3 regions of the Corynebacterium nasicanis genome follow, and region 1 is predicted to be linked to each of the others. Evidence: riboswitches for the same ligand, from Rfam matches in the RefSeq annotation. Region 1 holds a riboswitch; each other region holds the start of a gene.

Region 1 (10,060 bases):
TAGGTGACCAGGCCCGGCATGACCACGAGCGAATCCGGGTCCCGTCCCAGCGACTCAGCGCGGCGGCGCACATCAAGGCGGTACTCCTGCGCCATCTCCAGGTCCCAGGCCACGGCGTAGATCCCCTCGGCGTACGTCGCGGCCAGGTCGCGGCCCGGTTCGGAGGCCCCGGCCTGGAAGAGGACGGGGCGGCCCTGGGGGCCGGCCGGGATGTTGAGCGGACCGGCGACGGAGAAGTAGTCGCCGGAGTGGGAGGGCGTCGATAGGCGGGAGGCATCCGCCCAGGAGACCTCGCACACCACGGCGTCGGCCGGGAAGGAGTCCCACAGCTGGCCCAGCACCCGGATGAATTCGTCGGCGCGCGCGTAGCGCTCGGCGTGCGGCGGGAGGGCGTCCATGCCGTGGTTGCGGGCTTCGTCGTCGCCCATGGAGGTGACCACGTTGATCCCGGCGCGGCCGCCGGAGATGTGGTCGAGGCTGGCCATGAGGCGGGCGGCGTGGAAGGGCGGCCAGAAAGTGGCGGAGATGGTGGTGACCAGCCCGATCCGCGAGGTGGCGCGCGCCAGGGCGGTGAGGGTGGTCACGGGTTCCAGGAACCAGGCCGGCCCGCCGCCGACGCCGCCGATGGCCGCGGACTGGCCGTCGGCAAGAAAGAAGGCGTCGAGCTTGCCGCGCTCGGCGATCTGCGCCAGCTCCTCCCAGTACGTGATGTCCCCGAGGCGACCCACCGAGGAGTCGGCGGCCCGCCACGCGGAGGTGTGGTGCCCGGCGGCGAAGGCGAAGAGGTTGAGGTGCACGGATCAGTCCTTGACCAGACCGCCGTCGACGACCAGGTTCTGGCCGGTGACAGACCGCGCCCACGGGGAGGCGAAGAAGAGGATCGCGTCGGCGAATTCCTCGGGGGTGGTCACGGACTGCAGCGGGGTGCCGGCGGCGATGAAGTCGAAGACCTCGTCCGGGGTGGCGGCGGAGGCGTCCGTCTTGCGCAGCAGGCCGCCGGAGAGCATGTTGACGGTCACGCCGCGCGGGCCGAGGTCGGCGGCCAGGGTGCGGGTGAGGGAAAGGAGGGCGGCCTTGGCGGCGGTGTAGTCGTGGTAGGGCACGACGGGGTACTGGAAGAGGTTGGTGCCGATGGTGATGATCCGGCCCGAGCCGAATTCGTCGAAACCGGCCAGCGCTGCCTGCGTGACGTTGAGGGTGCCCTGGACGGCGCCGGAGAACTGGGACTCGAAACGCTCGTAGGCGATGTCCTCGGCCTTGGGGCGGGCGTCGCCGTCGAAGGAGAAGTCGATGAGGGCGTTGGAGACGACGGTGGTGACGGGGGCGTCGAAAAGCTCGCGTGCCTGGGCGAACAGGGCGTCGACCTGTGCGCGGTCGCGCACGTCGGCCTGGATGGCCACCGCGCGGCCGGGATGCTTCTCGACGATCGCCTCCGCCGCCTCCGCCGAGGAGAAGTAGTTCACCACGACCTTGGCCCCCTCCCGGAGGAAGGCCTCGGTGACGGCCTTGCCCAGGCCGCGGGCGCCGCCGGTGACCAGGACGATCTGCTCGTTGAGGGGGGTTGCGTTGATGCTCATGTGGGTGCCTTTCACAGGAAAAGGCGAAGGAGGGACATTCCCTTCGCCAGTGCTAACTGGATCAGGTTCGACGGGTATGTTCTCAGCTGCCTTGCGGGCGGCACCCCGTGTCACGTGTCCGCCACCTTAGCAAACGTCCGGCGGCGCCCGGCCGCGCATTTCCGTACCCTCGGAAACAGATCAGATGCACGCACGCTAATGAAAGGTACTTCGACATGGACCCCCGCACCCTCTACCCCACCATCGACCCGCCGCAGCAGACCCAGCCCCACCCGGGCCTGGACGCGAAGCTGGAACCGAAGGCCGACCTCGGCCTCGAGACCTACCGCGGCAGCGGCCGCCTGCAGGGCCGCCGGGCGCTCATCACCGGCGGCGATTCCGGCATCGGCGCGGCCGTCGCCATCGCCTACGCGCGGGAGGGCGCCGATGTCGCCATCTCCTATCTGCCGGAGGAGGAGATCGACGCGCAGAAGATCATCCAGGCCATCGAGGACGCAGGCCAGCGGGCCCTGGCGCTACCTGGCGACCTGTGCGAGCTGGAGCAGTGCGAGAAGATCGTCGCCGACACGGTCGCGGCCTTCGGCGGCCTGGACATCCTGGTCAACAATGCCTCGCGCCAGATCTGGCACGACGGGATCGGGAACATCCCGGACGAGGATTTCGACGCCACCATGAAGTCCAACATCTACTCCTCCTTCCGCGTCACCAAGGCGGCGCTCCCCCACCTGGAGCCGGGCTCGGCGATCATCTTCACCTCGTCGATCCAGGCGTACCAGCCCTCCCCGCACCTGCTCGACTACGCGCTGACGAAGGCCGCGCAGAACAACCTGTCCAAGGGGTTGGCCGAGCAGCTGGCGCCGGAGGGGATCCGCGTCAACGCCGTGGCCCCGGGGCCGGTGTGGACGCCGCTGCAGCCCTCCCACGGGCAGCCGCCGGAGAAGATCGACGAGTTCGGCCAGCACACGCCGCTCGGGCGCGCCGGTCAGCCGGCGGAGCTGGCGGGGGCGTTCGTGTTCCTCGCCTCGGATGAGGCGTCCTTCGTCATGGGTGAGACCCTGGGCGTCACCGGCGGTACGCCGACGCCCTGACCTGCTAGCTCTGCTGGCCGGAGACGTTGCCCTTCTTCCACGTCTCCCACGGGATGTTCCAGTCGCCCAGGCCGTCATAGCCCGAGAGGGTCCCGCCGACGGTGTTCTGTACGAGGACCGGGTCCCCGCGCTTGACGGTGTTCTGGAACCACTGCGCGGCCTCGTTGGTCACGTTGATGCAGCCGTGGGAGACGTTGCGGTAGCCCTGATCGCCCACCGACCAGGGGGCGCCGTGGACGTAGATGCCCGACCAGGACATCTGCGTCGCGTACGACACCGGCGTCTTGTAGCCGCCCTGGTCATAGGCCAGCCCGTAGGACATCGAGTCCATGACCATCGACTCCAGCTGGTCGCCGATGATGTACGTGCCGTTGGGGGTGGCCCAGCGTGCGGTGTCGCGGCCCAGGGAGACCGGGATGGTGCGCAGGGCCTCGCCGTTGCGGTAGACGGTCATGGTTTTGGTGGCGTCGTCGACGATGGTGCGCACCTCATCGCCGATGCTGAAACTCATCGCATTGTCCTGGGAACCGTAGGTGCCGCCCCCGAGGTCCGTGCCGTAGAGATCCGCCTCGACCGTCACCTTCGTGCCCGGTTCCCAGAACTCCGCCGGCCGCCAGCGCAGCTCCGAGTTGTTCAGCCAGTAGAAAGCGCCCTCCACCTGCGGTGACGTAGTGATCGTGATGGCGTCCTGCGCGGCCTGCCGGTCCTGGATGGCGGTGCCGAAACGCATCGTGATGGTCTGCGCGACACCCACCACCGCGCCTTCGAGGGGAGCCAGGGCCACCCCGGCGGTCGCCAGCGGACTCGGCGTGTGGAACACCGTGGTCGTCTTCTGCCCCGCCCGGTCCTCCGCGAGAATCGTGTACGTCCGGTTGTAGCCCAGCACCTCCGTCGTCTTCCACGACTTCTGGTCCTTGGCCAGCTCCGACTCCACGACCTTGCCGTCCTGGTTGGTCATGGTGACCTTCTTCAGCCCCTCGGGCGAGGTCACGGTCACCGGCTCGGAAGGATCGACCTCCTTCGCGCCGTCCTTGACGGACACCTTCATCGGCTGCGGAGCCTGCGACTCCTCCGCCTCGACCGTCTCGCTTATCGACGCCCGTTCAATCGTGCACGCCGTCAGCGTCCCCGACGCCACTGCAGCAGCCATGACCAACACGGCACCCCAACGACGGGGGGCAATCAACAACGACACGTGCAACCTCTGAACTCTTCCGGCGGTGTTACTTAGACACCGTAAACTACCGCCACACTACTTCCCCCCGCACACATGTCTCGAATCCGACACATCACAGTGTGGCAACACTCAGATAAACGCCAGATGACCAGGCGATTTTGTAGGTTGCACGATAGCCTGTTATATTTTTCTTCGTTGCCCGGACAGCCCGACACACAGGGTCCAGAAGGAAAACACCAGCGCCATTAGCTCAATTGGTAGAGCAACTGACTCTTAATCAGTGGGTTCGGGGTTCGAGTCCCTGATGGCGCACCATATCACCCCCGCCGGTACCCCCGGCGGGGGTACTTCTTTGCCTACACCAGTGCCACGATACCGAAGGCGGTCAGCGCCACGGCGACGATGTAGCCGGCGAGTTTGACCACCAGCTCGCGGTTGTTGCGCATCCACTCGAAGGCCCGCCCGAACACCGAGTAGGGGTAGGCGCGGACCAGGCCGACGAACACCGCCGAGAGGGTCGGCAGGCTGAGCGCGAGGCTGGCGTAGACGACGAGGCCGACGTAGCGGATCGCCGCGTGGTAGTCCCCCGCCGAGAGGAAGGCCAGGCCGGTGAAGAAGGGAATGGAGGTGGCGGACTGGGCGAGGCCCAGGATGAAACCCACGAGGACTGTTTTCGCGGAGGGCGCCTGCAGGGGCGCGAGGATCCGGCGGACGAGGGGGGAATCGCCGCTGCCGTTGCTGCGCACCGTGCCCACGAGGGTGAGCACGCCCGTGGCGATGAGCAGGATGCCGAAGACCGGGGAGTCCAGGGCCTTCTGCACGAGGTCGCCCAGGCCGTCGAAGACGACCATGGTGATCACGGAGAGCAGGAAGACGCCGAACCAGTCGCCGAGGATGAGGAGGGTGACGATGCGTCGATAAGCAGCGTTGCGGGGCAACATGACGCCGAGGGCGACGATGACGCCGATGAGCAGGGCGTTGAGGGAATCCAACAGCCCGAAAGATACCGCCTGAATCATCCTTCGACACTACCCCGGCGCCAGGTCCACACCGAGGCGAGCGCTCCCAGCACCGCCGCGACCGCGGCGCTGATCGTCAGCCAGGGAACGCCGGGGGCGATCTCGTAGATCACCGCCGCGCCGTCGAGGCTGGACAGCGGAGTCAGGGGCACGAAACGGTGCAGGAGAAAGCCGATCGACAGACAGGTGACGGGGAAGGCGACCCAGAACCAGGGGGAGGGGCGTCGATAAGCGGTCGTGGCGACCATGACGACGATGAGCAGGGCGAACAACAGGGAGATGACCATCAGCGCCGCCCTGTCCGCCAGGTCCACACGGACAGCGCCGCGCCGAGCAGCGCCACAATCGGCCAGGCCGTGGTGGTGAGGTTCCACACGAAGAAGTCCATGACCTGCGGCCCGAAATCCGCCCAGAACATGAGCGTCGAACCGACGGCCAGCGCCGTCACGGGGAAGACCACCCAGAACCAGGGGAAACCGCGCCCGCCGCCGGCGAAGCGCGGAGCGACGGCGAACACCGCCACGACCACGACGAAGGCCACTCCGAAAACGAGCCAGGCCATCAGACGGCGTCCACCGTGTCGGCGTGGGTGCCGTCGGAGAATTCGAGATCGGTGACCACACCCTCCGGGTCGTAGATGGCGCAGTCGAAACCACCCTCGCGCAGGCGTCGCAGGCCCTCCTTGACCATGCGGCGGCCCATGCGGTTGAAGGAGGTGACGCGGGAGACGTCGAGAACCAGCTCGCTGCCGCCGAGGGTGTGGGTGGTCAACTGGTGGAGGATGTTCTCCGCGGCGGTGAAGTTGATGGTGCCCTGCAGGCGGATGATCGTCTGGTCGCCGTCGCGGGTGATGGAGCGCACGCCCGGGACGGAATGCTGGTCGGAGGACATGAGGTGCAGGCCCATGTCGCGGGAGAGGTGCTCGAAGATCTTCACTCCCCGCACGGAGTTGCCCTGCGAGTCCAGGCGCGGGGAGAACGTCGCGATACCCAGCTGACCCGGCAGCGTCCCGATGAGCCCACCCGCCACGCCCGACTTCGCGGGGATGCCCACCCCGGCCATCCACCGGCCCGCGCCGTCATACATGCCGGCGGAACTCATGACGGCAAGGGTGAGGCGGCAGGCCTCCGGGTTGAGGATCCGCTCCCCCGTCACCGGCTGGACACCGCCGTTGGCGAGGGTGGCGGACATGACGGACAGGTCCCGCGTGGTCACCAGCGTCGAACACTGGTGGGTGTAGGACAGGACGGCGTCATGGGCGTCATCCCGGATGATGTCGTAGCTGCGCAGCATGTGCGCGATGGAGAGGTTGCGGTCCGCGCCGGCCAGCTCGGAAGCGGAGAGCTCGGCGTCGATGTGCAGTTCCCGGCCGGCGAGGCGGGAGAAGAGGTCACGGATCTTCTCGACGCGATCCGCCACGCTCGAATCCTCCCCGTTGATGAGCTGGTTGACCGCGATGGCACCCGCGTTGATCATCGGGTTGACCGGGCGCTTGTCGTTGGCGTCGAGGGAGAGCTCGTTGAAGGCCTCCCCGGAAGGCTCGAGGCCGACGACGTCGAGCACCGCCTCCGGGCCCAGCTCCTGCAGGGCCAGGGCGAAGACGAAGGGCTTGGAGATCGACTGGATCGTGTACTCCACCTCCGCGTCGGGGCCCGCCGAATACACATGCCCGGACGCGGTGCACAGGGCGATGGCCAGGCGGTCGGGATCGGCCTCGCCCAGCTCGGGGATGTAGTCGGCGACCTCGCCCCCGTCGTCGTCGGCCACGTGCTCGAGAATCTCCTCGAGATACTCCGGGATCGGCATTTTCATGCGCCCGAGCCTACCGGTCGGCCCCCGGGGCGGGCGCCTAAGCTGAGGCCATGAAGACCGCACTCCTCATTGTCGACGTCCAGAACGACTTCTGCCCCGGCGGCTCCCTGGCCACGCAACGGGGAGCCGAGGTCGCCCAGCTCATCGGCGCGCACCAGGACACCCAGTCCGCGCGCTACGCCCACACCGTGGCCACCCAGGACTGGCACATCGACCCCGGCACCCACTTCTCCGCGGAGCCCGACTACCTCGACACCTGGCCCGTGCACTGCGTCGCCGCCTCGGAGGGGGCGGCCCTGCACCCCGGCGTGCGGGCCCCGCTCATTGAGGCCTTCTTCCGTAAGGGCGAGTACTCCGCCGCCTACTCCGGTTTCGAGGGCGCCGCCGACGGCGTCGGGCTGGCGGAGTGGCTGCGGGAGCGCGGGGTGGACAAGCTCGACGTCGTGGGCATCGCCACCGACCACTGCGTGCGCGCCACGGTGCTCGACGCCCTCGAGGAAGGCTTCGAGGTGCGGGTGCTCACCGACCTGTGCGCGCCCGTCGACGAGGCCCGCGGCGAGGCCGCTCTGCAGGAGCTCGTGGCGGCCGGTGCGCAGTTAAGCTGAGGGCATGAGCCACCGCCTGATCATCATGCGCCACGCGAAGTCCTCCTGGAAGGAACCGCTGCCCGACCACCAGCGCCCACTGAACAAGCGGGGGCGGCGCGATGCCCGGGCCGCCGGCGAGTGGCTGGCAGAGCACATCGGCGACATTGACCGCGTCCTCAGCTCGACCTCGACGCGCACGCGCCTGACCTTGGAACGCACCGGCATCAGCGCCGGCAAGGTGAGCTTCCACGACGGCCTCTACGGCGGCACGACCGAGGACGTCCTGCGGCTGCTGCGCCCCCTTCCCGAGACCGTGGGGACGGCGCTGGTTCTCGCCCACTGGCCCGGGGTGGAGGAAGCCGTGCGCGAACTGGCGGTGCGCGACGACAACCCCGGATGGCAGGGTATCGACACCAAATTCCCCACCAGCGCCCTCGCCGTCCTCGCCGTCCCCGGTCCGTGGGCCGAGCTGGCACCCGGCTCGTGCCGGCTCGAGCACTACGTGGTTCCGCGGGGTTAGGCAAACGGTAGGGCGGCAGATATCGGCGTTTCTGTGGATAACGGGTAGTTGTCCACAGGCTGCGGTGCGTGCTTCTCGACGCCTGCGTGTTTCCGGTTTAGTGTCCGGGGCATGAACACCCTCGACGCGCTGGCAGCCCTTAGGGCCATGACCGTCCTGGAGGACCTTTCCTCCCAGGCGGTCACCCGCGCGCAGCTCGATGCCCTCGGGGTGCGGGATGCGTTGTTGTGGGAGAAGCTGGCTGTCACCTACTACGGGGCAACGAGGTACAAGAAGCTCCAGCAGGCCGCACGGGTGGCGGCCGCTGAGTTGTCGTTGGACGCGGTGATCGTCATCGAAAAACACCTCCGCTCCCTCCTCCGGGGTGCCTCGGTGACGGTGGAGGAACTCCGCGTGCAGCTGTGCGGTTTACGCGGCACCGTCGCGGAGATCGACCGGGCCGCAGCCACGAAGGTCCGCGACCTCAACCGCACGGTCAAGGACGCCGCAGCGAAGGCCTACGGCAAACGCGCCCTACGCGGGGGCAAGAACACCGACGGCCACGGCATGCGGACCTTCACCGTCACCCGCCCCGAACGGGAAATCTCGGCCATGCTCTCCTACCTCACACCGACGGCTTCTGCATTGCGGGCAGCGGATAAGGGACTAAGCCACGAGCAGGCCATGGCCGACGCCCTCTACACCCACCTCATGGGCAGCACCGGGAAGGCCGCCAACCAGCCCTTGGCCCCGCATGTCGTCATGGCCGTACCCGACTACGCGAAGGTGTTGCGCCGTGAGGGTGATGACACGGTCTTCGGGCTTACCGATGGCACCACCATCACCGGAGCAGAACTGGTGGCCCATGAGATGGCCACCCACGGGTTCGTCGGGATCTACGACCCGGTCGAAGGCCCGGTCGATCTCTACCGGGACCAACGCAGTGCCACTTTCAAGCAGCGCATGCTCCTGGCCGCGGAGACGATCCTCTGCCCGGTGCCGGGGTGTACGACGGCGGCGGATTTCTGCCAGGTGCATCACCTGGAGGCCTGGAAGGAGGGCGGGGAGACCAACATCAAGAACATGTCGATGGCCTGCAAGGTGCACAACGCGCGTAACGATGATGACCCCGACGCCCCGCCCCGCCACGGACGCCTGGAACGCCACCCGGGTGGGGTGCTGCATCACCCACCTGATGGTGGGCCACCGAGGGCCAACATCCACCCCATCCGGAAACTCTCCGCCATGGGGCTCCTCAACAACGCCTAAGGCGTCGGCACGCCCCCGTACATGTGCTCCATCTCGCGCATCTCGGCGGTCTGCACCTCGACCATCTCCGCTGCCATCTCCTGCAGCGGAGCGTATCCGCCGTTGTCCACCTGATCGCGGGTCATGGCGATGACCTCGGCGTGGTGGAAGTGCATGAGCTCGAGGAAGCGGGTGCGCAGCTCCTCGCCCTCCAGGGCCGCGTAGGAATCAAAGACCCCGGGCGAGACCATGCCGTTGGCGATGTGCCGGGAGTGCATCGTCATGTCCGCGTCGATGCCCCACTCGTCGGCCCAGGCGTTCATCTGCTCGTTCTCGCGCTGCTGGCCGTCGCGGATGCGTTCGGCGAGGTCGCGGACCTCCGGGTCGTCGACAGTCGAGGCGAGGAGGACCTCCGCCATGTCGATGGCCTGCTGGTGGTGCGGGACCATCATCCCGAGGAAATGGACGTCGGTGTCGTTGGCCTCGGCGGGCATGGCCGCGGTGCGCTCTGAGACCATCTGCTCGGAGTCGGCGGGGGTCGACGGCGCCGGGGAGCACGCGCCGACCAGGAGGGCGGCGGTGAGGAGGACGGCGGCGTCGATAAGCGGTCGACGCATGGATTTAAGACTGGCCGGCGAGGAGGCGCTGGATCTCGCGCAGATCCTTGGTGCGCTTGCGGTTGCGCAGCACGACGAGAGTCACCAGACCGACGACAGCCAGGCCGACACCGGCGAGCACCTTCTGCACCTGCGGGTCCTGCAGCTTGGCCTGAGCCTCACGCTGCGCGTCGGCGGCGAGGTTCTGCGGCTTGGTGCGGGTGGCCAGCTCGTCGAGGGTGCTGGCCAGCTGGCGACGGGTGCGCTCGATGTCTCGCTGGATATCGTTGATGTCTCGTGCCACGTGGAACTCCCGGTTAGTCGAAGGTCATCTGTTCTACTTCAGAGTAGTGTAACGCGATCTGTGGGTGCAGGGCGGTATGGTGTGGGACATGACTGTTTCCTCACGTCTTGCCGAAGGTGATCCCGCCCCCGACTTCACCCTGCCCGACGACAC
Region 2 (10,060 bases), on a different contig from region 1:
CTCGGGCGGTGAGCCGCTCTTCCAGCTCGCCTTCACCCGGCGGGTGCTCGCGGAGGTCCACGCCGCGGGGGTGCACACCGCGATCGACACCAGCGGTTTCCTCGGGGCCCGCCTCAGCGATGCGAACCTGGACAACATCGACCTCGTGCTTCTCGACGTCAAGTCCGGCGACGAGGACACCTACCGCCACGTCACCGGACAGCCCCTGCAGCCGACCCTCGACTTTGGCGACCGGTTGGCCGCGCTGGGGAAGCCGGTGTGGGTGCGTTTCGTGCTCGTGCCGGGGCTCACCGATGACCCGGAGAACGTGGCCCGGGTGGCGGACGTCGTCGCCGGCTGGCCCAACGTGGAGCGCGTGGAGGTGCTGCCCTTCCACAACATGGGCGCCGACAAGTGGCGGGAGCTGGGCCTGCGCTATGACCTGGCAGACACCAAGCCGCCGACCAGCGCCTCCCTGCGCACCACCCGGCAGGCCTTCCGCGAGCGCGGGATCGAGACCTACTAGCGCAGCGGGTCGAAGGGCCGGATCGCCGGGTGGGTCTCACCGGTGTCGATGAGCTGGGCGAGGAACTTCCCCGTCGCCGGGCCGAGGACGACGCCCCACATGCCGTGCCCGCCCGCGACGTAGACGTTCTCCGTGCGGGTGCGGCCCACCAGGGGTCGGCCGTCCGGGGTGACGGGGCGGGACCCGACCCACTCGTCGCGACGCTCGTCGAGGTCCACACCCGTCATAACCTTCCGCGCCTGGTTGACGATGGCCTCGATCCGCCGCGGGTAGAGAGGCTCGTCGGGGCGGCGGAACTCCATGGTGCCCGCGATGCGGAATCGCCCCTGGTAGGGCGTGCACGCCATGCGGTGTTGCGGCAGGTAGACGGGGTGCTCGGCGGGCTGCGCGGTCTCCACCGTGAAGGAGTAGCCGCGCCCGGCCTGGACGAGGGTGCGCACCCCGTGCGGGCGGGCGAGGGCGGAGAGCCAGGCGCCCGTGGCGATGACCGCCGCGTCACAGTCGAGCCGCTCCCCGGTGGCGAGCACCACGGCGTCCCCGTGGACACTCACCACCTCGGCATCCGTACGGATCTCCGCCCCGCGCTCCGCCACCGCCCGGCCGAGCGCGGCGACGTAGGGTCCCGGCTCGATGAAGCGCTGCCCGTCGAGGCGGTAGGCGCAGGTAATGGCGTCGGACAGCATGGGCGCCAGGGACTGCACATCCTCCAGCGGGGTGAGCGGGGCCTCCTGGCCGTGGCGGACCGCGCCCGCCACCTCCCGGAGGAAACCGGCGGCCTGGGACTCCTCCTCGAAGCCGATGACGAAGGGGCCCTGCCGAGTCCAGGCGTCGACACCGCCGAGTGCGAGTTCGTCGAAGGCCGCGAGGGCCTCCAGGTCGATGGGGGTCAGATCCGCCATGGTGGCGTCCCACGCGCGGGCGGTGGCCTGCGCCATGAAGCGGGCGAGGAAGGCCCACAGCTGGGGATCGAAACGCAGGGGCATGGACAGGGCCGCGTCGGCGTCGAGAAGCGCCGTGGGGCCGTAGCGCCACAGGCTGGGGTCCGAGAGCGGGATGGTCTTGGCCGGGGCGAGCCAGCCGGCGTTGCCCCACGAGGCGCCGGCGGCGACGCCCTCCTTGTCCAGGACCGTGACCTGGTGACCGCGTTCCTGCAGGTGCCAGGCGGTGGCGAGGCCGACCATGCCGGCTCCGACGACGATGATTCTGCTCATACCGCCTATGGTAATCTTTGTCACATCGACATGGGGTGCGCGGACGTCGCGCTGAGATCACACCCACCGAACCTGCTCTAGTTAGCACTAGCGAAGGGATTGTCATGAGTTTTCTCGATCTGCGGGATGAGCTGCGCGCCGCCGCGCCGCTCGTCCAGTGCCTGACCAACTCGGTCGCCATGCCGCTGAGCGCCAACGTGCTGCTCGCCGCCGGGGCCTCGCCCGCGATGATCGACACGCCCGAGGAGGCCGGGGACTTCGCCGCGCTGGCCTCCGGGGTGCTCCTCAACGTCGGCACGCCCACCGCGGAGCGCTACACCGCCATGCGCGAGGCGGTCCGCGGCGCCACGGCGGCCGGCACCCCCTGGGTCATCGACCCCGTCGGGGCCGGCGTGCTCGCCCACCGCACCTTCTTCGTCGACGCGCTTCTCGACGCCTCCCCCACCGCCCTCCGCGGCAACGCCTCCGAGATCTCCGCGCTGGGCGGCACGGGCGCGGGCGGGCGGGGCGTCGACGCGGCCGACACCGTCGAGCAGGCCCTGCCCGCCGCCCGGGCGCTGGCGGAACGCACCGGCGGGGTGGTGGCGGTCTCGGGACCGGTGGACCTCATCGTCTCCGCGGGTCGCAGCACGTGGCTGACCTCGGGCGATCCGCTGCTCACCCTGGTGAGCGGCACCGGCTGCGCGCTCGGCGCGTTGTGCGCGGCCTACCTGGGGCTGGGTGCCGATCCGCACGACGCCGTCCTGGCCGCCCACGCCCACACGGGTGCCGCCGCCCAGCTCGCCGCCCGCTCGGCCACCGGTCCGGGCGGGTTCTCCACCGCGTGGCTCGACGCTTTGCACCACCTCACCTCCGCGGAGATCGCGGACCTCGTCTCCTGGAAGGACCCCTCATGATCCCCCGCATTCTCTCCATCGCCGGCACCGACCCCACCGGCGGCGCCGGTGTGCAGGCGGACCTCAAGTCGATCTCCGCGGCCGGAGGCTTCGGTATGGCGGTGGTCACCGCGCTGGTCGCGCAGAACACGCAGGGGGTGCGCTCGGTGCACACCCCGCCGATGTCCTTCCTCCGGGAGCAGCTGGACGCCGTCTTCGACGACGTCGCGGTCGACGCCGTGAAGATCGGCATGCTCGGCGACGTGGAGACGGTCGCCGAGGTCACCCGCGCCCTGTCGGACCATGAGGTCGCCCACGTCATCCTCGATCCCGTCATGGTGGCCAGCTCCGGCGACCGGCTGCTCAACGAGGACGCCGAGGCCGCCGTGCGGGAGCTCGTGCGCCGGGTGGACGTGATCACCCCCAACCTGCGCGAACTGGCGGTGCTGTGCGACATGGGGATGGCCACCACCCTCGAGGAGGGCATCGAGCAGGCACTAGGCCTGGCCGCCGACACCGGCACCGTGGTCATCGTCAAGGGTGGGCACCTGACCGGTCCCGAGGCGGACAACGCGGTCGTCTCGCCGGACGGCACGGTGCACCGGGTGCCCACCCCGCGTATCGACACCAAGAACACCCACGGCACCGGCTGTTCCCTGTCCGCCGCCCTGGCCACCCGGATCGCCCGCGGGGACTCGGTCGCCGAGGCCCTCGAGTGGTCCACCCGCTGGCTCCACGAGGCCATCCGCCACGCCGATGACCTTCAGGTCGGCCAGGGCCACGGGCCCGTCGACCACTTCCACCGGGCCCGTCGCCTGGAGGCGGCGGCCTCCACCACCCCGTGGGCCCCGCGCACGGACGTGCCCGCCCCCACCCCGCACCTCGCCCCGGCGGGCCCGCACACGCAGGCCATGTGGGAGGCCACGGGAGAGATCTGGAACGAGATCATGGATCTCTCCTTCCTCCGCGAACTGGCCGACGGCACCCTGCGGCACGCCGATTTCGCCTTCTACCTGGATCAGGACGCCCAGTACCTCAACCGCTACTCCCGCGCCCTGGCGCTGCTCTCCGCCACCGCCCCGGAGCAGGAGGGCCAGACCTTCTGGGCGGAATCCGCCCGCGAGGTGCTCGAGGGCGAGGCCCAGCTGCACCGGGACTGGCTGGGCGGCAACGACATCAGCGTCACCAGCCCCTCCCCCGTCACCCTGGGCTACACCAACTTCCTCGTCGCCTCCTGCGCCGTGGAACCCTATGTCGTCGGCGCGGCGGCCGTGCTGCCGTGCTTCTGGCTCTACGCCGAGATCGGCATGGAGCTGGCCCGGTCGAATTCACCCGCGCACCCCTACCACGCCTGGCTGTCCACCTACGGCGGCGAGGAATTCAACGCCGGGGCGCGCCTGGCCATCGAGCACACGGAGCGCGCCCTGGAAGCCGCCTCCCCCGCGCAGCGCGAGCAGGCGATGACCGCCTACCTGCGGGCCTGCCTCTACGAGCGGGAGTTCTTCGCTCAGGCCGACCGGGCCTGGTAGAACAGCGCCACGAGGAAGTCGGAGTCCTCCGTGAAGGGGCGCAGGTCCCACGTGGAGAACACGTTCTCCGGCTCCAGTCCGGCCTGCGCGGCGGTGGCCATGAAGTCATCGAAACCCCAGCCGCGTCCGGCCCCGAACCCGGCGATGAAGCGCCCGCCGGGGCGCAGGGCCCGGGCGATGTTCTCCAGCGCCCCCGCCCGCCCGGCGGGGTCGAGGAATCCCATGACGTTGCCGGCGGAGAACGCCAGGTCGACGTCCCCGGGCAACGGGTCCGCGCACACGTCGCCGACCTGGAAACTCGCCCCCGGGTACCGACGCCGGGCGTGTTCAACGAGCACGGGATCGATGTCCACACCCACCACCTCATGACCGCGTTCGGCCAGGTAGCCGCTCACGCGCCCCTGCCCGCAGCCGACGTCGAGGAGGCGGGAGGCGCGGGGGACGAGGGCGTCGATAAGCCGGGCCTCGCCGTCGATGTCCTCGCCCCGCTCGATCATCGCCTCCCAGCGGCGGGCGTAGTTCTCCGAGTGCTGGGGATTCCGGGTGGTGATATCTTTCCACGTCGCCATGCGACCAGTATAGGATCAGCCAGGTGCTCACCCCTTTCGACCGCGCCCGCCGGGCGCCCGACCGGAGCCGCCTCAAGGTCCCGGTCGAACGCGCCATCGACCACTGCCGCGTCTTCATCGACGGGGTCCGCCTTCCGGGTGAATATATCCCTTCCTCGGCGCTCAACGAGGTCCGCGAGCACGGCCGCGGCTTCGTCTGGCTCGGCCTGCGGGAGCCCGACGCCCAGCAGATGGAGAAGGTTGCCGACCAGTTCGGCATCCACCCCCTCATCGTCGAGGACGCCGTCACCGCCCATCAGCGCCCCAAGGTCGAGCGTTACGATGACCAACTGTTCCTGGTCGTCCGCTCCATCCGTTTCCGCGCGGAGGCCTCCGAAACCCGCGAGATCATCTCCACCGGCGAGGTGCAGATGCTCATCGGCCCGGACTTCATCATCACCGTCCGCCACGGCGCGGAGCTCCCGGAGCTTTCCGACGTCCTCGAGGAGCGGCCCGAGCTCGTCGCCCTCGGCCCCGCGTCCCTGGCCTGGCGGGTGGCCGACCACCTCGTCGACGAGTACGGGCGCATCGCCGCCCTCCTCGAGCAGGAGGTCGATGACCTGGAGGAGAACGTCTTCACCCCCGGCTCGCGCCTCAACATCGAGCAGATCTACATGTACAAGCGCGAGATCCTCGAGATGCGCCACTCCACCGACCCCCTCGCCCCGGCGCTGCGGGCGCTCATCGCGGACAACCGCGACATCCTGGGCAAGCAGCTGCGCAGCTATTTCCGCGACGTCCTCGACCACGAGATGGCCGTGCGCGACCAGATCGCCGGCTACGACGAGCGCCTCTCCGCGCTCATCGACGCCTCCGTGGCCAAAATCACCATGCAGCAGAACACCGACATGCGCACCATCTCCGCCGTAGTGGGCATGGCGGCCGCGCCGACCCTCATCGCGGGCATCTACGGCATGAACTTCCGCCACATGCCGGAGCTCGACTGGGAGTACAGCTACTACGTCGTCCTCGGCGTCATCGCCTTCATCGTGGCGCTGATGTTCTGGTGGTTCCGCCGCAACAACTGGCTCTGAGGCATATCACGGCAGCGATATCACGGCAGGCATAGGTCGAGTAGGCGGCCCGCGCGACCCGTGCTCCTCTCGGCCTAGACCTGCCACGCTATCCATGACGAGATATGCCTTTCGGTAGCCTGGCGCCATGAACGCCCCCTCCACGTCTGACATCCTCCTGTTCGGCGCCACCGGTGTCGTCGGCCGCCTCACCGCCCGCTACCTCATCGACCACGACGTCATCCTCGCCGGCCGAGACAGGCGGGCCCTCGAGGAGCTGCGCGACGAGCTCAACCCGGACTGGCGGATCGCCACGGGCGACGCCCATTCGGCGGCGGACATGGCCGCCCTCGCCGCGCAGGCGAAGGTGGTCATCAGCTGCGTGGGCCCCTATTCGAGGCTGGGCTGGGAGATGGTCAACGCCTGCGCGGAGCACGGCACCGACTACGTCGACCTGTGCGGCGAGGTGCCCTTCATCCGGCGGGTCATCGACACCCACCACGGCACCACCACGGCCCGCATCGTCCCCTCCTGCGGCTTCGACTCCGTCCCCTCGGACATGGGTGCCTTCGCCCTGCGGGAGCACGCGGGTGAGCCGCTGGACACCGTGACGATGGTCGTCGAGAAGCTCAAGGGCGGGCTGTCCGCCGGCACTCTTGACTCGATGCGGGAGGTCTCCGCGCAGGCCCGCGCCGACCGCAGCGTGGCCCGCAACCTGCATCACCCCTACTCCCTCTCCCCCGTCCCTTCCGCGGAGCCCTGGCTGGAGGGGAAGGACCTCGAGGTCACCCGGCTGGCCGACGGGCGCTGGGCCGGGCCGTTCTTCATGTCCATGTTTAACACGCGGGTGGTGCGGCGATCCAACTCGCTGCGCGGGGAGCGTTTCACCTACCACGAGCGCTGGGCCACCCGCACCCGCCTCGGGGCCTGGGCGCTGGCCGGGATGACGGCCGCGGTCTTCGCCGCCTCGCAGAAGCCGATCCTGCGGCGCTTCGTCCCGGGCCCCGGGAAGGGCCACTTCCGCTTCACGCACGAGGGCGTGACGGAATCCGGGAGGAAGGTCGCCTGCACCGTCGCCGCCGATGGCGATCCCGGCTACGTGGTGACGGCCATGATGCTCGCCGAGGCCGCCCTCACCCTGCTGGAACACCCCGGCGAGGGCGGGGTGTTCACCCCGTCCACGGCGCTGGGCACCCCCTACCTCGCGCGGCTGCAGGCGAAGGGGATGAGTTTCACCTGCTCATGACCATCGTGCGCAGGGTGGTGCGGGCGACGACACGCCCCTCGTTGCGCATGATGACCTCCCACAGCTGGGTGCGCCCGCCCAGCTGCAGCGGGGTGGCCTCCGCCTCGATGATCCCCTCGCGGACGGCCGCGATGAAGTCGGTGTCGTTGTTGACCCCCACCACCGGCGCCCCGGCCGCCGCCACGCCCGCCAGGCTGCCGACGGATTCGGCCAGCGCGCAGAACACCCCGCCGTTGACCAGGCCCACCGGCTGCAGGAGGTGCGGGCCGACGGGCAGCTCGGCGCGGACCCGGCCGTCGGCGATCTCGGTGTAGCGGACACCCAGGTGGGCGGAGAGGCCGACGTCGCGGGTGTTGACCGTCTCCAGGGTCTGCGCGTCCAGGGATTTCCCGGTCCCGGCCAGGCGGAAGAGGTCGGTGTACTTGAGCTCGCTCATGGCGGACATCCTAGCCTGCCGGGTCCATCCGACGGCGGCGATCAGCGGTGTCTACACTCATGAGCCATGAGCACCCCTGAGAATCTCGCCCACATCGGCGTCGTCGGCCTCGCTGTCATGGGCTCCAACCTCGCCCGCAACTTCGCCCACAAGGGTCACACCGTGGCCGTGTACAACCGCTCCCCGGAGAAGACCCGTGCGCTCATGGCCGCGCACGGCGACGAGGGCGCCTTCCTGCCCTCCGAGACCATCGAGGACTTCGTCGCTTCCCTCGAGCGCCCCCGCAAGGCGATCATCATGGTGCAGGCCGGTCCCGCCACCGACGCCGTCATCGAGCAGCTCGCCGAGGCGATGGAGGAGGGTGACATCATCATCGACGGCGGCAACGCCCTGTTCACCGACACCATCCGCCGCGAGCAGGAGATGGCCGCGCGTGGCCGCCACTTCGTCGGCGCCGGCATCTCCGGCGGCGAGGAGGGTGCCCTCACCGGCCCGTCCATCATGCCGGGCGGCCCCACCGAGTCCTGGGAGACCCTCGGCCCCCTCCTCGAATCCGTCGCGGCGGTCGTCGACGGCACCCCGTGCGTCACGCATATCGGCCCGGACGGGGCCGGACACTTCGTCAAGATGGTCCACAACGGCATCGAGTACGCCGACATGCAGGTCATCGGCGAGGCCTACCAGCTGCTGCGCTACGCGGCGGGCCTGACTCCGGCCGAGATCTCCGAGGTCTTCCGCGAGTGGAACGCCGGCGAGCTCAACTCCTACCTCATCGAGATCACCGCCGAGGTCCTCGCCCAGGTGGACGCCGAGACGGGTCAGCCGCTTATCGACGTCATCGTCGACGCCGCCGGTCAGAAGGGCACCGGCCGCTGGACCGTCAAGGCCGCCCTCGACTTGGGTATCCCGGTCACCGGCATCGGCGAGGCCGTCTTCGCCCGCGCCCTGTCCTCCTCCCTCGAGCAGCGGCGCGCCGCCCAGGGCGTGCTGCCTTCCGGCGAGCTGGCCACCTTCGACGGTGACCGCGACGCCTTCATCGAGGACGTGCGCCGGGCGCTCTACGCCTCCAAGTTCGTCGCCTACGCGCAGGGCTTCGACGAGATCCAGGCCGGCTCCGAGGAGTACGGCTGGAACATCGACCCCCGCGACCTGGCCACCATCTGGCGCGGCGGCTGCATCATCCGCGCGAAGTTCCTCAACCGCATCGTCGAGGCCTACGATGCCAACCCGGAGCTGCCCTCACTGCTGCTCGACGGCTACTTCCTCGGCGAACTCAGCGGGCTCATCGACTCCTGGCGCCGCGTCATCATCACCGCCACCAGCCTCGGCCTGCCGGTGCCGGTCTTCGCCTCCTCGCTGTCCTACTACGACTCGCTGCGCGCCGAGCGCCTGCCGGCCGCCGTCATCCAGGGCCAGCGCGACTTCTTCGGCGCGCACACCTACGGCCGCGTGGACAAGCCGGGCGCCTTCCACACCCTGTGGTCGGGTGACCGGACTGAGGTGCAGACGAGCTAGCAGCGTAGACTCTGCGCAATGACCACTTTCAAGGATCTCGGCCTTCCCCTGCCCATCGTGCGCGAACTGCAGCGACAGGGGATCACCGAGCCCTTCCCCATCCAGGCCGCCGCCATCCCTGATGCGCTGGCCGGCCGGGATGTCCTCGGCCGCGGCCCGACGGGTTCCGGCAAGACCTTCACCTTCGGCCTGCCCATGCTCGCCCGCCTCGCGGAGAAGGGCGTCACCCGCCCCGGCCACCCGCGCGCCCTGGTGCTCACCCCGACCCGTGAGCTGGCCGCCCAGGTCAAGGAGCGTCTCGACGCCCCCGCCAACGCCCTGGGCCTGCGCCTGCTCGACGTTGTCGGTGGTGTCAACATCAACCGGCACATCCGTTCGCTCGCGGCGCCGGTCGACCTGCTCGTGGCCACGCCGGGCCGCGCCCAGGACCTCCTCGACCAGGGCAAGCTCCACTTCGACGAGGTCGCGATGGTCGCCCTCGACGAGGCCGACCAGATGGCCGACATGGGCTTCCTCCCGCAGGTGCGCCGCCTCATGGACCGCACCCCGCGCAACGGCCAGCGCCTGCTCTTCTCCGCCACCCTCGACGGGGACGTGCAGAAGCTCATCGACCGCTACCTCAATGACCCGGTCACCCATTCGACCGCTCCGGTGCAGGCCAGCGTCGACACCATGGAGCACCACCGCCTGCTGGTGGGCAACCGCGACGAGCGCAACGACGTCGTCCTGCACATCGCCGCCCGCGAGGGCAAGACCATCATGTTCATGCGCACCAAGCACGGCGTCGACCGCCAGGTGAAGAAGCTGCGCCGGGTGGGCATCAACGCCGCCGGTCTCCACGGCGACAAGGGCCAGACCACCCGCACCAACGCCCTGGCGGGCTTCGCCGACGGTTCGGTCCCGGTGCTCGTCGCCACGGACATCGCCGCCCGCGGAATCGACATCGACGACGTGTCCCTGGTCGTCCACGTCGATCCCCCGGCCGAGCACAAGGCCTACCTGCACCGGGCCGGGCGGACCGCACGCGCCGGCACCTCCGGCACGGTGGTCACCCTCGTCATGGACGAGCAGCGCAAGGAGGTCGAGGGCCTCATGCGGAAGGCGGGGGTCGACGCCCCCGAG
Region 3 (10,060 bases), 460 kb from region 1:
GGCGTCCATCTCCACCATGAGCCGGTCGCGGGTGACTTTCGCCAGGACACTGGCCGCGGAAATAGCGCGCACGTGCGCGTCCCCGCCGAGTACCGGCAGGTGGGGGACGTCCAGACCGGGGATCTTCCAGGCGTCGGTGAGGACATATCCGGGGCGCACGTCCAGGGCAGCCACCGCGCGGCGCATGCCGGAGATGTTGGCGTGCTGGATGCCGCGGGCGTCGATGGCCGTCGCGGAGATGCTCACCACCGACCACGCCACGGCGGCCTCGATGATCCGCGGGTAGAGCCGCTCCCGCCAGGCGGGCGTGAGCTTCTTCGAGTCGGTCAGTTTCTCCAGCCCCGGCAGCTCCCCCGGCGGCAGGATGCAGGCGGCGACGGTGAGTGGCCCGCAGCAGGCGCCCCGCCCCGCCTCGTCGACGCCGGCGACGGGGCCGAGACCGCGGGCGTCGAGAAGCTCCTCCACTACCCCTGGATCGCGGGGTCGGCGACACCGCCGATGCGGTTGAACGGGAAGATGATGAACTGGACCTTGCCGCGGATGTTCTCCTCCGGGATGGTGCCCTGGTGCTCATCGCCCAGGTGGGCGCGGGAATCGGCGGAGTTGGTGCGGTTGTCGCCCATCATGAAGTAGTTGCCTTCCGGCACGGTGAGCGGTCCGAAGAAGGGGCCGCCGCAGGCCTCGGAGCCGGTCGCCGGATCCACGGGATACGCCAGCGGAGTCAAGGTGTAGGACTGGTCGACGGGCGCCCCGTCCACCATCACCGCCGGGTCGCCGGCCTGGCAGGACACCGTCTGCCCGCCGGTGGCCACGATGCGCTTGACCAGGTCATTCTCATCGGGCGCGACGAGTCCCACATAGGAACCGACGTTCTGCAGCGCGCGGACGACATCGTTGTGCGATCGCTGCGACACGAAGCCTTGATTCCAGGAGTCGGTGCCCTTGAACACCACGACATCCCCCGGCTCGGGATCGCTGAAGCGGTAGCTGATCTTGTCCACGAAAATGCGGTCGCCCGTGCACCCGGCACAGCCGTGCAGCGTCGGCTCCATCGACTGCGAGGGAATCATGTACACCCGCCCGACGAACGTCTGAATGAGGAAGATCGCCAGCAGCGTCACCGCGATGACCACCGGAATCTCGATGTACCACGGCGCGGACTTCTTCTCCGCCCCGCTTGCCGACGCCGCCGTCGACCCCGTCGACTCCTCGTGGTTTCTCTCCGCATCAGTCACGGGGTCCGAGCCTAGCAGCCGGGCACGGGCCTAGACTGGATCGACATGAACTCCCCTGCCTTCCGCACGTTGCTGGCCATGCTCGCCCACCACAAGGCGGCGCTGACCGTGGCCGTGGTGCTCTCCCTGGTCGGCTCCGGACTGGGGCTGGCCCAGCCACTGGTGATCAACCGGCTCATCACCACCGTCGGGCAGGGGCCCATCGCCCACCTGGCGTGGATCCTCGTGGCGCTGCTCGTCGTGTCCTCCGTACTCGGCGCGCTGCAGTCCTACCTGCTCACGGTCACGGCGGAATCGGCCGTGAAGGCGACGCGTTACGATCTCATCGGCCACCTCCTGCGCCTGCCCATCCCCGTCTACGACCGCCACCGCACCGGCGACCTGGTCACTCGCCTGGGCTCGGACACCACCATCATCCGTGCCGCCTTCACCGGCGGACTGGTCAGCGCGATCGGTGGTGTGGCGACGATGATCGGCGCGATCGTGCTCATGGCCATGGTCGATGTCTTCATGCTGGCCCTGGTCATGGCGGTGGTGACGGTGACGCTGCTGGCCGTCATCGGCTCCTCGACACTCATTCAGCGTTACACCAAACGCGCCCAGCAGGCCGTCGGCGATCTCGGCGCCGGCATGGACCGCGCCCTCGTCGCGGTGCGCACGATCCGGGCCTCCGGCGCACAGGACTCCGTCGAAGCCACCCTGCGTGCCGACGCCGACAACGCCTGGCTGCAGGGCGTGCGCATCGCCCGCGTCGCCGCCCTCATCTTCCCCGCCGCCGGGCTGGCCATGCAGGGATCCTTCCTCCTCGTCCTGGGCCTCGGCGGCGCGCGCGTGGCCGCCGGCACCATCACCGTCGCCGACCTGGTCACCTTCGTGCTCTACCTGTTCATGGTGTCCATGCCGCTGGGCGCCATCTTCAGCGCCATCACCACCATCCGCCAGGCCATGGGTGCCATCGAACGCATCGAGCAGGTCATGGGCGAGGAGAAGGAGTCCGAGACCGGAACCACCGCCCGCCCCTCCGGGACCGTGCGTTTCGACGACGTCTCCTTCTCCTACACCGACGACACCCCCGTCCTCTCCGACGTCTCCGTGACCATCCCCGCCGGCACCAAGACCGCCATCGTCGGCCCCTCCGGCTCCGGCAAATCAACCATGCTGGCGCTCATCGAGCGCTTCTACGACCCGAATTCCGGCCGACTGTGGCTCGGCGACCAGGACATGGCGGGGTTGACGCGGGCGTCGGTACGCGACATCGTCGGCTACGTCGAGCAGGAGGCCGCCGTGCTGGCCGGCTCCGTCCGCGACAACCTCCGCCTGGCCACCCCGAACGCGACCGACGAGCAGTGCTGGTGGGCACTCGACCAGGTCAACCTGCGCGAACGCATGGAGGAGGCCGAGGGCCTGGACACCGAACTCGGCGACCGCGGCCTCACCCTCTCCGGCGGCCAGCGCCAGCGCCTCGCCCTCGCCCGCATGCTGCTCATGGATTCGCCCATCCTGCTTCTCGACGAACCCACCTCCGCCGTCGACTCCCACAACGAGCAGCTCATCCTCGACGCCATCGCCGCCTCGGCCGCCGACCGCACCCTCGTCGTCGTCGCGCACCGCCTCTCGACCGTCACCGACGCCGACCAGATCATCGTGCTTGCCGACGGCCGCATCTCCGCCGTCGGCACCCACACCTCTCTCATGGAGTCGAGTGAGCTGTACCGCGACCTGGCCTCCCGGCAGCTGCTGGCGTAGGGCCCGCCCCCGACCCCAGCAATGCGCAAACCCCGGGTCCCGTCTTGCGACGGAACTTCCGGGGTTCACTTCCTCACCCTGACTTTCGTCCGGTGAAGCAATATCTAGACTGTAACCCACGCCACAGGCGTGAGTCAATAGTCCGGCGAAACTTAGCGCTTCTCCTTGATGCGGGCTGCCTTGCCGCGCAGCTCGCGCAGGTAGTACAGCTTCGCACGGCGGACGTCGCCGCGGCGGGTGACCTCGATGGAGGCGATGTTCGGGGAGTGGACCGGGAAGGTACGCTCCACGCCGATACCGAAGGAGACCTTACGGATGGTGAAGGTCTCGCGGATGCCGGAGCCCTGGCGACGGATGACGACACCCTTGAACAGCTGGGTGCGCTCCGTCGAGCCCTCGATGACCTTGACCTGGACGTCGAGGGTGTCACCGGCACGGAAGGCCGGGATGTCGTCGCGCAGCTGTGCGGCGTCAACCTTGTCGAGAATGTTCATGCGACATGTTCCTTTTCAGTTCTGGACAGAGGACCCTGGCGGCTTCTTCCCTGGTGGGACGCTCGACCGGTTCGTGCCCGTTACATACAACCCGCCTAGTCTCCCACACCGCCCACCCCCGTGCAAAACCTCCGGTGGTACGATGACCGACGACCCCACGGGCGCCTGAGGCATCGGGCTGAGATTGCGCTGTTGTAGCCGCGCAAGCACCGTTTGAACCTGTCCGGTTAGTACCGGCGAAGGAAGAGAGGCGAGGCTGTGCAGCCCACCCATCACTCCACTGAGATTCACCCGAAGCACCGATTCGCACCCGTCGAGAAGAACGGTCTGAGCGTCCCGGAGACGGAGATCCACCTGGACGACTCCCCCACCGGCCCCAACGAGCCTTTCCGCGTCTACCGCACGCGCGGGCCGGAGTGTGACGTCACCGTCGGCCTGCCGGCGCTGCGGGCCGAGTGGATCGCGGAGCGGGGGGACGTCGAGAAGTATGAGGGCCGCCCGCGCAACCTGGCCGATGACGGCAAGACGGCGACCCGGCGCGGCGAGGCCTCGGCCGAGTGGAAGGGCGAGAAGCGCCCGACGCTGCGTGCGCTGGAGGGACAGCGGGTGACGCAGATGCACTACGCGCGGCAGGGCATCGTCACGAAGGAGATGGAGTTCGTCGCGCTGCGCGAGCACTGCGATCCGGAGTTCGTGCGCGCGGAGATCGCGCGGGGCCGGGCGATCCTGCCGAACAACATCAACCACCCGGAGTCGGAGCCGATGATCATCGGCCGGAAGTTCCTCACGAAGATAAACGCGAACATCGGCAACTCGGCCGTGAGCTCGTCGATCCAGGAGGAGGTGGAGAAGCTGCGCTGGGCGACCCGCTGGGGCGCGGACACGGTCATGGACCTGTCCACCGGCAATGACATCCACACCACGCGCGAGTGGATCATCCGTAATTCGCCGGTGCCCATCGGCACGGTGCCGATCTACCAGGCCCTGGAGAAGGTCAACGGCATCGCCGAGGACCTCACCTGGGAGATCTTCCGGGACACCGTCATCGAGCAGTGCGAGCAGGGCGTCGACTACATGACCGTCCACGCGGGCGTGCGCCTGCCCTTCATCCCGCTGACCACGGAGCGGGTGACGGGCATCGTCTCGCGCGGCGGGTCGATCATGGCGGGCTGGTGCCTGGCGCACCACAAGGAGTCCTTCCTCTACGAGAACTTCGACGAGCTGTGTGAGATCTTCGCGCAGTACGACGTCGCCTTCTCCCTCGGCGACGGTCTGCGCCCGGGCAGCCTCGCCGACGCCAACGACGACGCCCAGTTCGCCGAGTTGAAGACCATCGGCGAGCTCACCCGCCGGGCCTGGGAGTATGACGTGCAGGTCATGGTGGAGGGTCCGGGACACGTGCCGCTCAACATGATCCAGGTAAACAACGAGCTGGAGCAGGAGTGGGCCTCCGACGCCCCCTTCTACACCCTCGGCCCGCTGGTCACGGACATCGCTCCGGGTTACGACCACATCACCTCCGCCATCGGCGCCGCGCACATCGCCATGGGTGGCACCGCGATGCTGTGCTACGTCACCCCGAAGGAGCACCTCGGTCTGCCGAACCGCGATGACGTCAAGACCGGCGTGATCACCTACAAGCTGGCCGCGCACGCCGCGGACGTGGCGAAGGGCCACCCCGGCGCGCGGGACTGGGATGACGCCATGTCGAAGGCGCGTTTCGAGTTCCGCTGGCACGACCAGTTCGCCCTCTCGCTCGACCCGGAGACGGCGCAGGCCTACCACGACGAGACCCTGCCCGCCGAGCCGGCGAAGACCGCCCACTTCTGCTCCATGTGCGGCCCGAAGTTCTGTTCCATGCGCATCAGCCAGGACATCCGCGACACCTTCGGCGCGAAGCTCGGCCTGCCCCAGGTGGGTGCGCCGGAGGCGGAGGACGGGATGCGTACCATGTCGGAGGAGTTCCGCAAGCGCGGTTCCCATGTCTATCTCGAATCGGTGAATGATGCGTCCCTCCCTTGACCTGCGTTGCTACCTCGTGACCGGCTCCGGCACCCGCGAGCACATCCTTGAGGTGGTGCGCGAGGCCGTCGCCGGCGGCTGCGGCACGGTGCAGGTGCGCAGCAAGCCGATCGACGCGCTCGATCTCTACGAGCTCACCGCGGACATCGCCCGGGAGGTCGGTGACCGGGCGACCGTGCTTATCGACGACCGCGTCGACGTCGCCCTCTCCCTCATGCGGCAGGGCCTGCCCGTCCACGGCGTGCACGTCGGCCAGACGGATCTGCCGGTGGCGCAGGTCCGCGACCTGCTCGGGCCGGACGCGATCATCGGCCTGACCACGGGCACTCGAGCGATGGTCGAGGCCTCCAACGAGCTCGGCGACCTCATCGACTACATCGGCGCCGGCCCCTACCGCCCCACCCCGACGAAGGACTCCGGCCGCCCGCCGCTGGGTCTCGCGGGCTACCGGGAACTCACGGCGCTGTCGCGGGTGCCCGTGGTGGCCATCGGTGACGTCACCGCCGACGATGCCGCCGACCTGGCCGCCACCGGGGTCGCCGGCCTGGCCGTCGTGCGTGGGCTCATGAACGCCGACGATCCCCGCGCCTACGCCGCCCGCCTGGTGGCGGGTTTCGAGTGATCACCGTCGTCGGTGGCGGGCTCATCGGCCTGGCCACCGCGCTGCGTCTGGCCGACCGCGGGCACGAGGTCACCCTGCAGGACCCGGCGCCGGCCTCCGGGGCCACCCACCACGCCGGCGGAATGCTGGCCCCTGTCGCCGAGGTGGTCTACCGGCAGGAGCCCCTCTTCCCCCTCATGCTGCGCTCGGCGGAGCTGTATCCGGGGTTGATGGGGATCGTCGAGAAGCACACGGCCCTGCCCACCGGCTACCGCACGGAGGGCACCCTCGTGGTGGCGGCCGACCGGGCGGATGCGACGCACCTGGCGGAGCTGGCCGAGTACCAGGCCGGGCACGCGATGAGCGCCGAGCGGCTGCCCCTGCGGCAGGCCCGCGCGCTCGAGCCCGCCTTGTCCCCGCACCTGGCCGGCGCGGTGCACATCCCGGGTGATCACCAGGTCAACCCGCGGCTGTTCGCCGCCGCGCTTCTCGACGCCCTCACCGCCCTCTCCGTGCCCATCGTCCGCACCCAGGCCGACACATTGCCCGCGGGCCCGGTCATCCTGGCCAACGGCCTCGGCGCCGGCGCGCTCTACCCCGGCCTCAAGCTGCGCCCGGTCTACGGCGACATCCTGCGCCTCGGGGTGCCGACGCACCTGCGGCCGCTGCTCACCCGGGTGGTGCGCGGCTTCGTCGAGGACCGCCCCGTCTACCTCATCCCGCGCACCGACGACACCATCGCCATCGGCGCCACCTCCCGCGAGGACGACCGCCCGGTCCCCCGCACCGGCGCCGTCCACGACCTGCTCCGCGACGCCGGCCGCCTCGTCCCCGGCATCGAGGAGTGCGATTTCCTCGAGGCCACCACGGGTGCGCGCCCGGGCACGCCGGATGATCTTCCGTACCTTGGAAAGGTGAACGAAAACCTCATCGTCTCCACCGGGTACTTCCGCCACGGCATCCTGCTCACCGCGCTGGCCGCCGACGTGGCCGTCCACCTGGTGGAGGGCACCGACCCGGGCATCGACCTCGCGGCGTGCGACCCGCACCGACACAAGGAGTGACCATGAACCTGACCGTCAACAACGAGCCCGTCGAGACCTCCGCGACCACCCTCCTCGGCCTCGTCGAGGAGACCCTCGGCGAGCTGCCCGCCGCCGGTGTGGCCGTGGCCGTCGACGGCGATGTCGTCCCCCGTTCCGCGTGGGACCGCCCGCTCAGCGAGGGCATGACCGTCGACATTCTCACCGCAGTCCAGGGAGGCTGATCCATGCTCACCATCGCCGACCGCACCTTCGACTCGCACCTCATCATGGGCACGGGCGGGGCGACGTCGATGTCCCTGCTGGAGGAGTCACTGCGCGCCTCCGGCACCGAACTGACCACCGTGGCCATGCGCCGCCACGCCGCGGGCACCGGGGAATCCGTCTTCGACCTGCTCCAGCGCCTGGACATCGCCCCGCTGCCCAACACCGCCGGGTGCCGCACCGCACGCGACGCCGTCATCACCGCGCGGCTGGCTCGCGAGGCGCTGGGCACCAACTGGGTGAAGGTCGAGGTCATCGCCGACGAGCACACCCTGCTTCCCGACGTCGTCGAGCTCATCGACGCCTGCGAACTCCTCGTCGCCGAGGGCTTCGTGGTGCTCGCCTACACCTCCGACGATCCGGTCGTGGCCCGGCGCCTCGAGGACGTCGGCTGCGCGGCGGTCATGCCGCTGGGCTCGCCGATCGGCACCGGCCTGGGCATCCTCAACCCGCACAACATCGAGCTCATCTGCTCGCGGGCCGGCGTGCCCGTGCTTCTCGACGCCGGCGTCGGCACCGCCTCCGACGCCGCCCTGGCCATGGAGCTCGGCTGCTCCGGAGTCCTCCTCGCCTCCGCCGTCAACCGCTCCCAGGACCCGGTGGCGATGGCGACCGCGATGAAGCACGCCGTCGAGGCCGGGCGCCTGGCCGCCGGTGCGGGCCGCATCCCACGCCGCGAGCACGCCGTGGCCTCCTCCAGTTTCGACGGCCTGGTGTCCTGGTCGGATCAGGTGCTGTAGATGGATGATTCCGAGCTGCGCCGCGTCGCCCGCCAGCTGGCCCTGCCCGGCTACGGTCCGGCCCAGCAGCAGGCGCTTGCCGACGCCCACGTCCTGGTCATCGGCGCCGGTGGCCTCGGCTGCCCGGCCATGCAGTCCCTCGCCTCGGCGGGAGTCGGCCACATCACCGTCATCGACGACGACACCGTCGACATCACCAACATCCACCGCCAGATCCTCTTTGGCGCCTCCGACGTCGGCCGGGTGAAGGTCGAGGTGGTCGCCGAGCGCCTGGCCGAGCTGCAGCCCGGCATCACGGTGACGGCACTCAACGAGCGGCTGACCGTGGGCAATGCGGTGTCGCTGGTGGGATCGGTGGATCTCGTGGTCGACGGTTCCGACTCCTTCCAGACCAAGTACCTCGTCGCCGACGCCGCCGAGATCACCGGCACCCCGCTGGTGTGGGGCACCGTGCTGCGCTTCCACGGGGATGTGTGCCTGTTCACCTCCGGGCCCTCCTCGCGGGGTGTGGGGCTGCGGGATCTCTTCCCCGAGCAGCCGCCCGGGATCGAGGACTGCGCCACCGCCGGCGTCCTCGGGGCCACGACCGCCGTGGTCGGCGCCCTGTTGGCCACCACCACGATCGGCTACCTCGCCGGCCTCGACGTGGTCCCCGGACGGATGCTCAGCTACGACGCCTTCCCCGGTGCCACCCGCACCTTCCAGATCGCCGCCGACCCGGCGCGCGAGCTGGTCACCTCGCTGGAGGAGTCCTACGGGGAGGCGGTGTGTGCGGTCGGCCCCTCCCCGCTCGACGAGGTCCGCGCCGGCCGCGCCATCCTCCTCGACATCCGCGAGCCGCACGAGAAGATGCTCAACGATTCCCTCGCCTCCCTGGATCCCGTGCGGCTGCCGCTGTCGGACATCTTCGGCCCGGACACCGTGCGCCGCGCGCTGGGCGACGCGGAGCGCGTGGTGGTGCACTGTGCCTCGGGCGTGCGCTCGGCGCGGTTCTGCGCGCAGTACGCGGACCTCGGCTACGAGCTCATCGACCTGCCCGGCGGCATCAACGGGGTCTCCGGTTAGTCACTCCTCTTACGGGGGTTTCGAGTGCTTCCGGGTGGTTTGAACCAACCGGAAGCACTCATAGGGCCCTCAAGAATTGAGGTCTACCGCCCGTGGCCCGCGCGCTGGAGGGCAGCGGCCATGGAACCGCCGGCCTGCGGCTGGCGCTTGCCTCCGCGCTGGGGCTTCTTCTTCGGCTGGCCCGGCTCATCATCCAGCCGCAGCGACAGGCCGATGCGCTGGCGCTCGACGTCAACCTCCATGACCTTCACCTTGACCACCTGGCCTGAGCGCACGACCGCATGCGGGTCAGAGACGAAACGATCCGACATGGCGGAGACATGGACGAGGCCGTCCTGGTGGACGCCGACGTCGATGAACGCGCCGAAGGCGGCGACGTTGGTGACGGTGCCCTCGAGGATCATGCCGGGCTTGAGGTCCGAAACCTTCTCCACGCCCTCCTTGAAGCTGGCCGTCCTGAACTCCGGGCGGGGATCGCGGCCGGGCTTGTCCAGCTCGGCGATGATGTCGGTGACGGTGGGGACGCCGAAAGTGTCGTCAGCGAAGTCCGCGGCGCGCAGCCCAGAAAGCACGCGGGTGTTGCCGATGAGCTCCTCCACACCCAGTCCGGTGGCGGCGGCGATGCGGGCGACGACCGGGTAGGCCTCGGGGTGCACGGCGGAGGCGTCGAGAGGATCGCTGCCGCCGGAGATGCGGAGGAAGCCGGCGCACTGCTCGTAAGCCTTGGGTCCCAGGCGCGGGACCTTGAGCAGGGCCTTGCGGTTGGCGAACGCGCCATGATCGTCGCGGTGCGCCACGATGTTCTTCGCCAGGGTGCCGGTGACACCGGCGACGCGCTCGAGCAGCGGGA

The links. Region 1 has a riboswitch for thiamine pyrophosphate ahead of ACFPUZ_RS03265 (3-oxoacyl-ACP reductase). Riboswitches for the same ligand answer to the same signal wherever they lie in the genome.
Region 2: linked by a shared signal. The riboswitch ahead of thiM (hydroxyethylthiazole kinase) and the one ahead of ACFPUZ_RS03265 (3-oxoacyl-ACP reductase) in region 1 are both predicted to bind thiamine pyrophosphate.
Region 3: linked by a shared signal. The riboswitch ahead of thiC (phosphomethylpyrimidine synthase ThiC) and the one ahead of ACFPUZ_RS03265 (3-oxoacyl-ACP reductase) in region 1 are both predicted to bind thiamine pyrophosphate.

Annotation. Positions count from the first base shown of each region.
Region 1 is NZ_JBHSQE010000001.1:667,177-677,236, forward strand. It holds gene ACFPUZ_RS03260 (LLM class flavin-dependent oxidoreductase) at 1-797, opposite strand, end outside; gene ACFPUZ_RS03265 (3-oxoacyl-ACP reductase) at 801-1,577, opposite strand; TPP riboswitch at 1,598-1,695, opposite strand; gene ACFPUZ_RS03270 (SDR family oxidoreductase) at 1,793-2,665, shown strand; gene ACFPUZ_RS03275 (L,D-transpeptidase) at 2,670-3,815, opposite strand; tRNA gene ACFPUZ_RS03280 (tRNA-Lys) at 4,082-4,157, shown strand; gene ACFPUZ_RS03285 (hypothetical protein) at 4,199-4,861, opposite strand; gene ACFPUZ_RS03290 (hypothetical protein) at 4,858-5,148, opposite strand; gene ACFPUZ_RS03295 (hypothetical protein) at 5,148-5,423, opposite strand; gene ACFPUZ_RS03300 (glutaminase) at 5,423-6,673, opposite strand; gene ACFPUZ_RS03305 (nicotinamidase) at 6,724-7,278, shown strand; gene ACFPUZ_RS03310 (SixA phosphatase family protein) at 7,283-7,780, shown strand; gene ACFPUZ_RS03315 (HNH endonuclease signature motif containing protein) at 7,892-9,028, shown strand; gene ACFPUZ_RS03320 (DUF305 domain-containing protein) at 9,025-9,624, opposite strand; gene ACFPUZ_RS03325 (DUF3618 domain-containing protein) at 9,629-9,907, opposite strand; gene bcp (thioredoxin-dependent thiol peroxidase) at 9,996-10,060, shown strand, end outside.
Region 2 is NZ_JBHSQE010000002.1:43,441-53,500, reverse strand. It holds gene pflA (pyruvate formate-lyase-activating protein) at 1-505, shown strand, start outside; gene ACFPUZ_RS03835 (NAD(P)/FAD-dependent oxidoreductase) at 502-1,725, opposite strand; TPP riboswitch at 1,738-1,833, shown strand; gene thiM (hydroxyethylthiazole kinase) at 1,815-2,612, shown strand; partial or broken gene ACFPUZ_RS03825 (bifunctional hydroxymethylpyrimidine kinase/phosphomethylpyrimidine kinase) at 2,615-4,120, shown strand; gene ACFPUZ_RS03820 (class I SAM-dependent methyltransferase) at 4,099-4,689, opposite strand; gene ACFPUZ_RS03815 (magnesium and cobalt transport protein CorA) at 4,704-5,762, shown strand; gene ACFPUZ_RS03810 (saccharopine dehydrogenase family protein) at 5,890-6,987, shown strand; gene ACFPUZ_RS03805 (PaaI family thioesterase) at 6,974-7,423, opposite strand; gene gndA (NADP-dependent phosphogluconate dehydrogenase) at 7,490-8,938, shown strand; gene ACFPUZ_RS03795 (DEAD/DEAH box helicase) at 8,957-10,060, shown strand, end outside.
Region 3 is NZ_JBHSQE010000001.1:208,195-218,254, forward strand. It holds gene ACFPUZ_RS01075 (ribonuclease HII) at 1-465, opposite strand, end outside; gene lepB (signal peptidase I) at 465-1,145, opposite strand; gene ACFPUZ_RS01085 (ABC transporter ATP-binding protein) at 1,281-2,981, shown strand; gene rplS (50S ribosomal protein L19) at 3,134-3,475, opposite strand; TPP riboswitch at 3,623-3,738, shown strand; gene thiC (phosphomethylpyrimidine synthase ThiC) at 3,734-5,497, shown strand; gene ACFPUZ_RS01100 (thiamine phosphate synthase) at 5,481-6,119, shown strand; gene thiO (glycine oxidase ThiO) at 6,116-7,162, shown strand; gene thiS (sulfur carrier protein ThiS) at 7,165-7,365, shown strand; gene ACFPUZ_RS01115 (thiazole synthase) at 7,369-8,145, shown strand; gene ACFPUZ_RS01120 (ThiF family adenylyltransferase) at 8,146-9,210, shown strand; gene ACFPUZ_RS01125 (Tex family protein) at 9,294-10,060, opposite strand, start outside.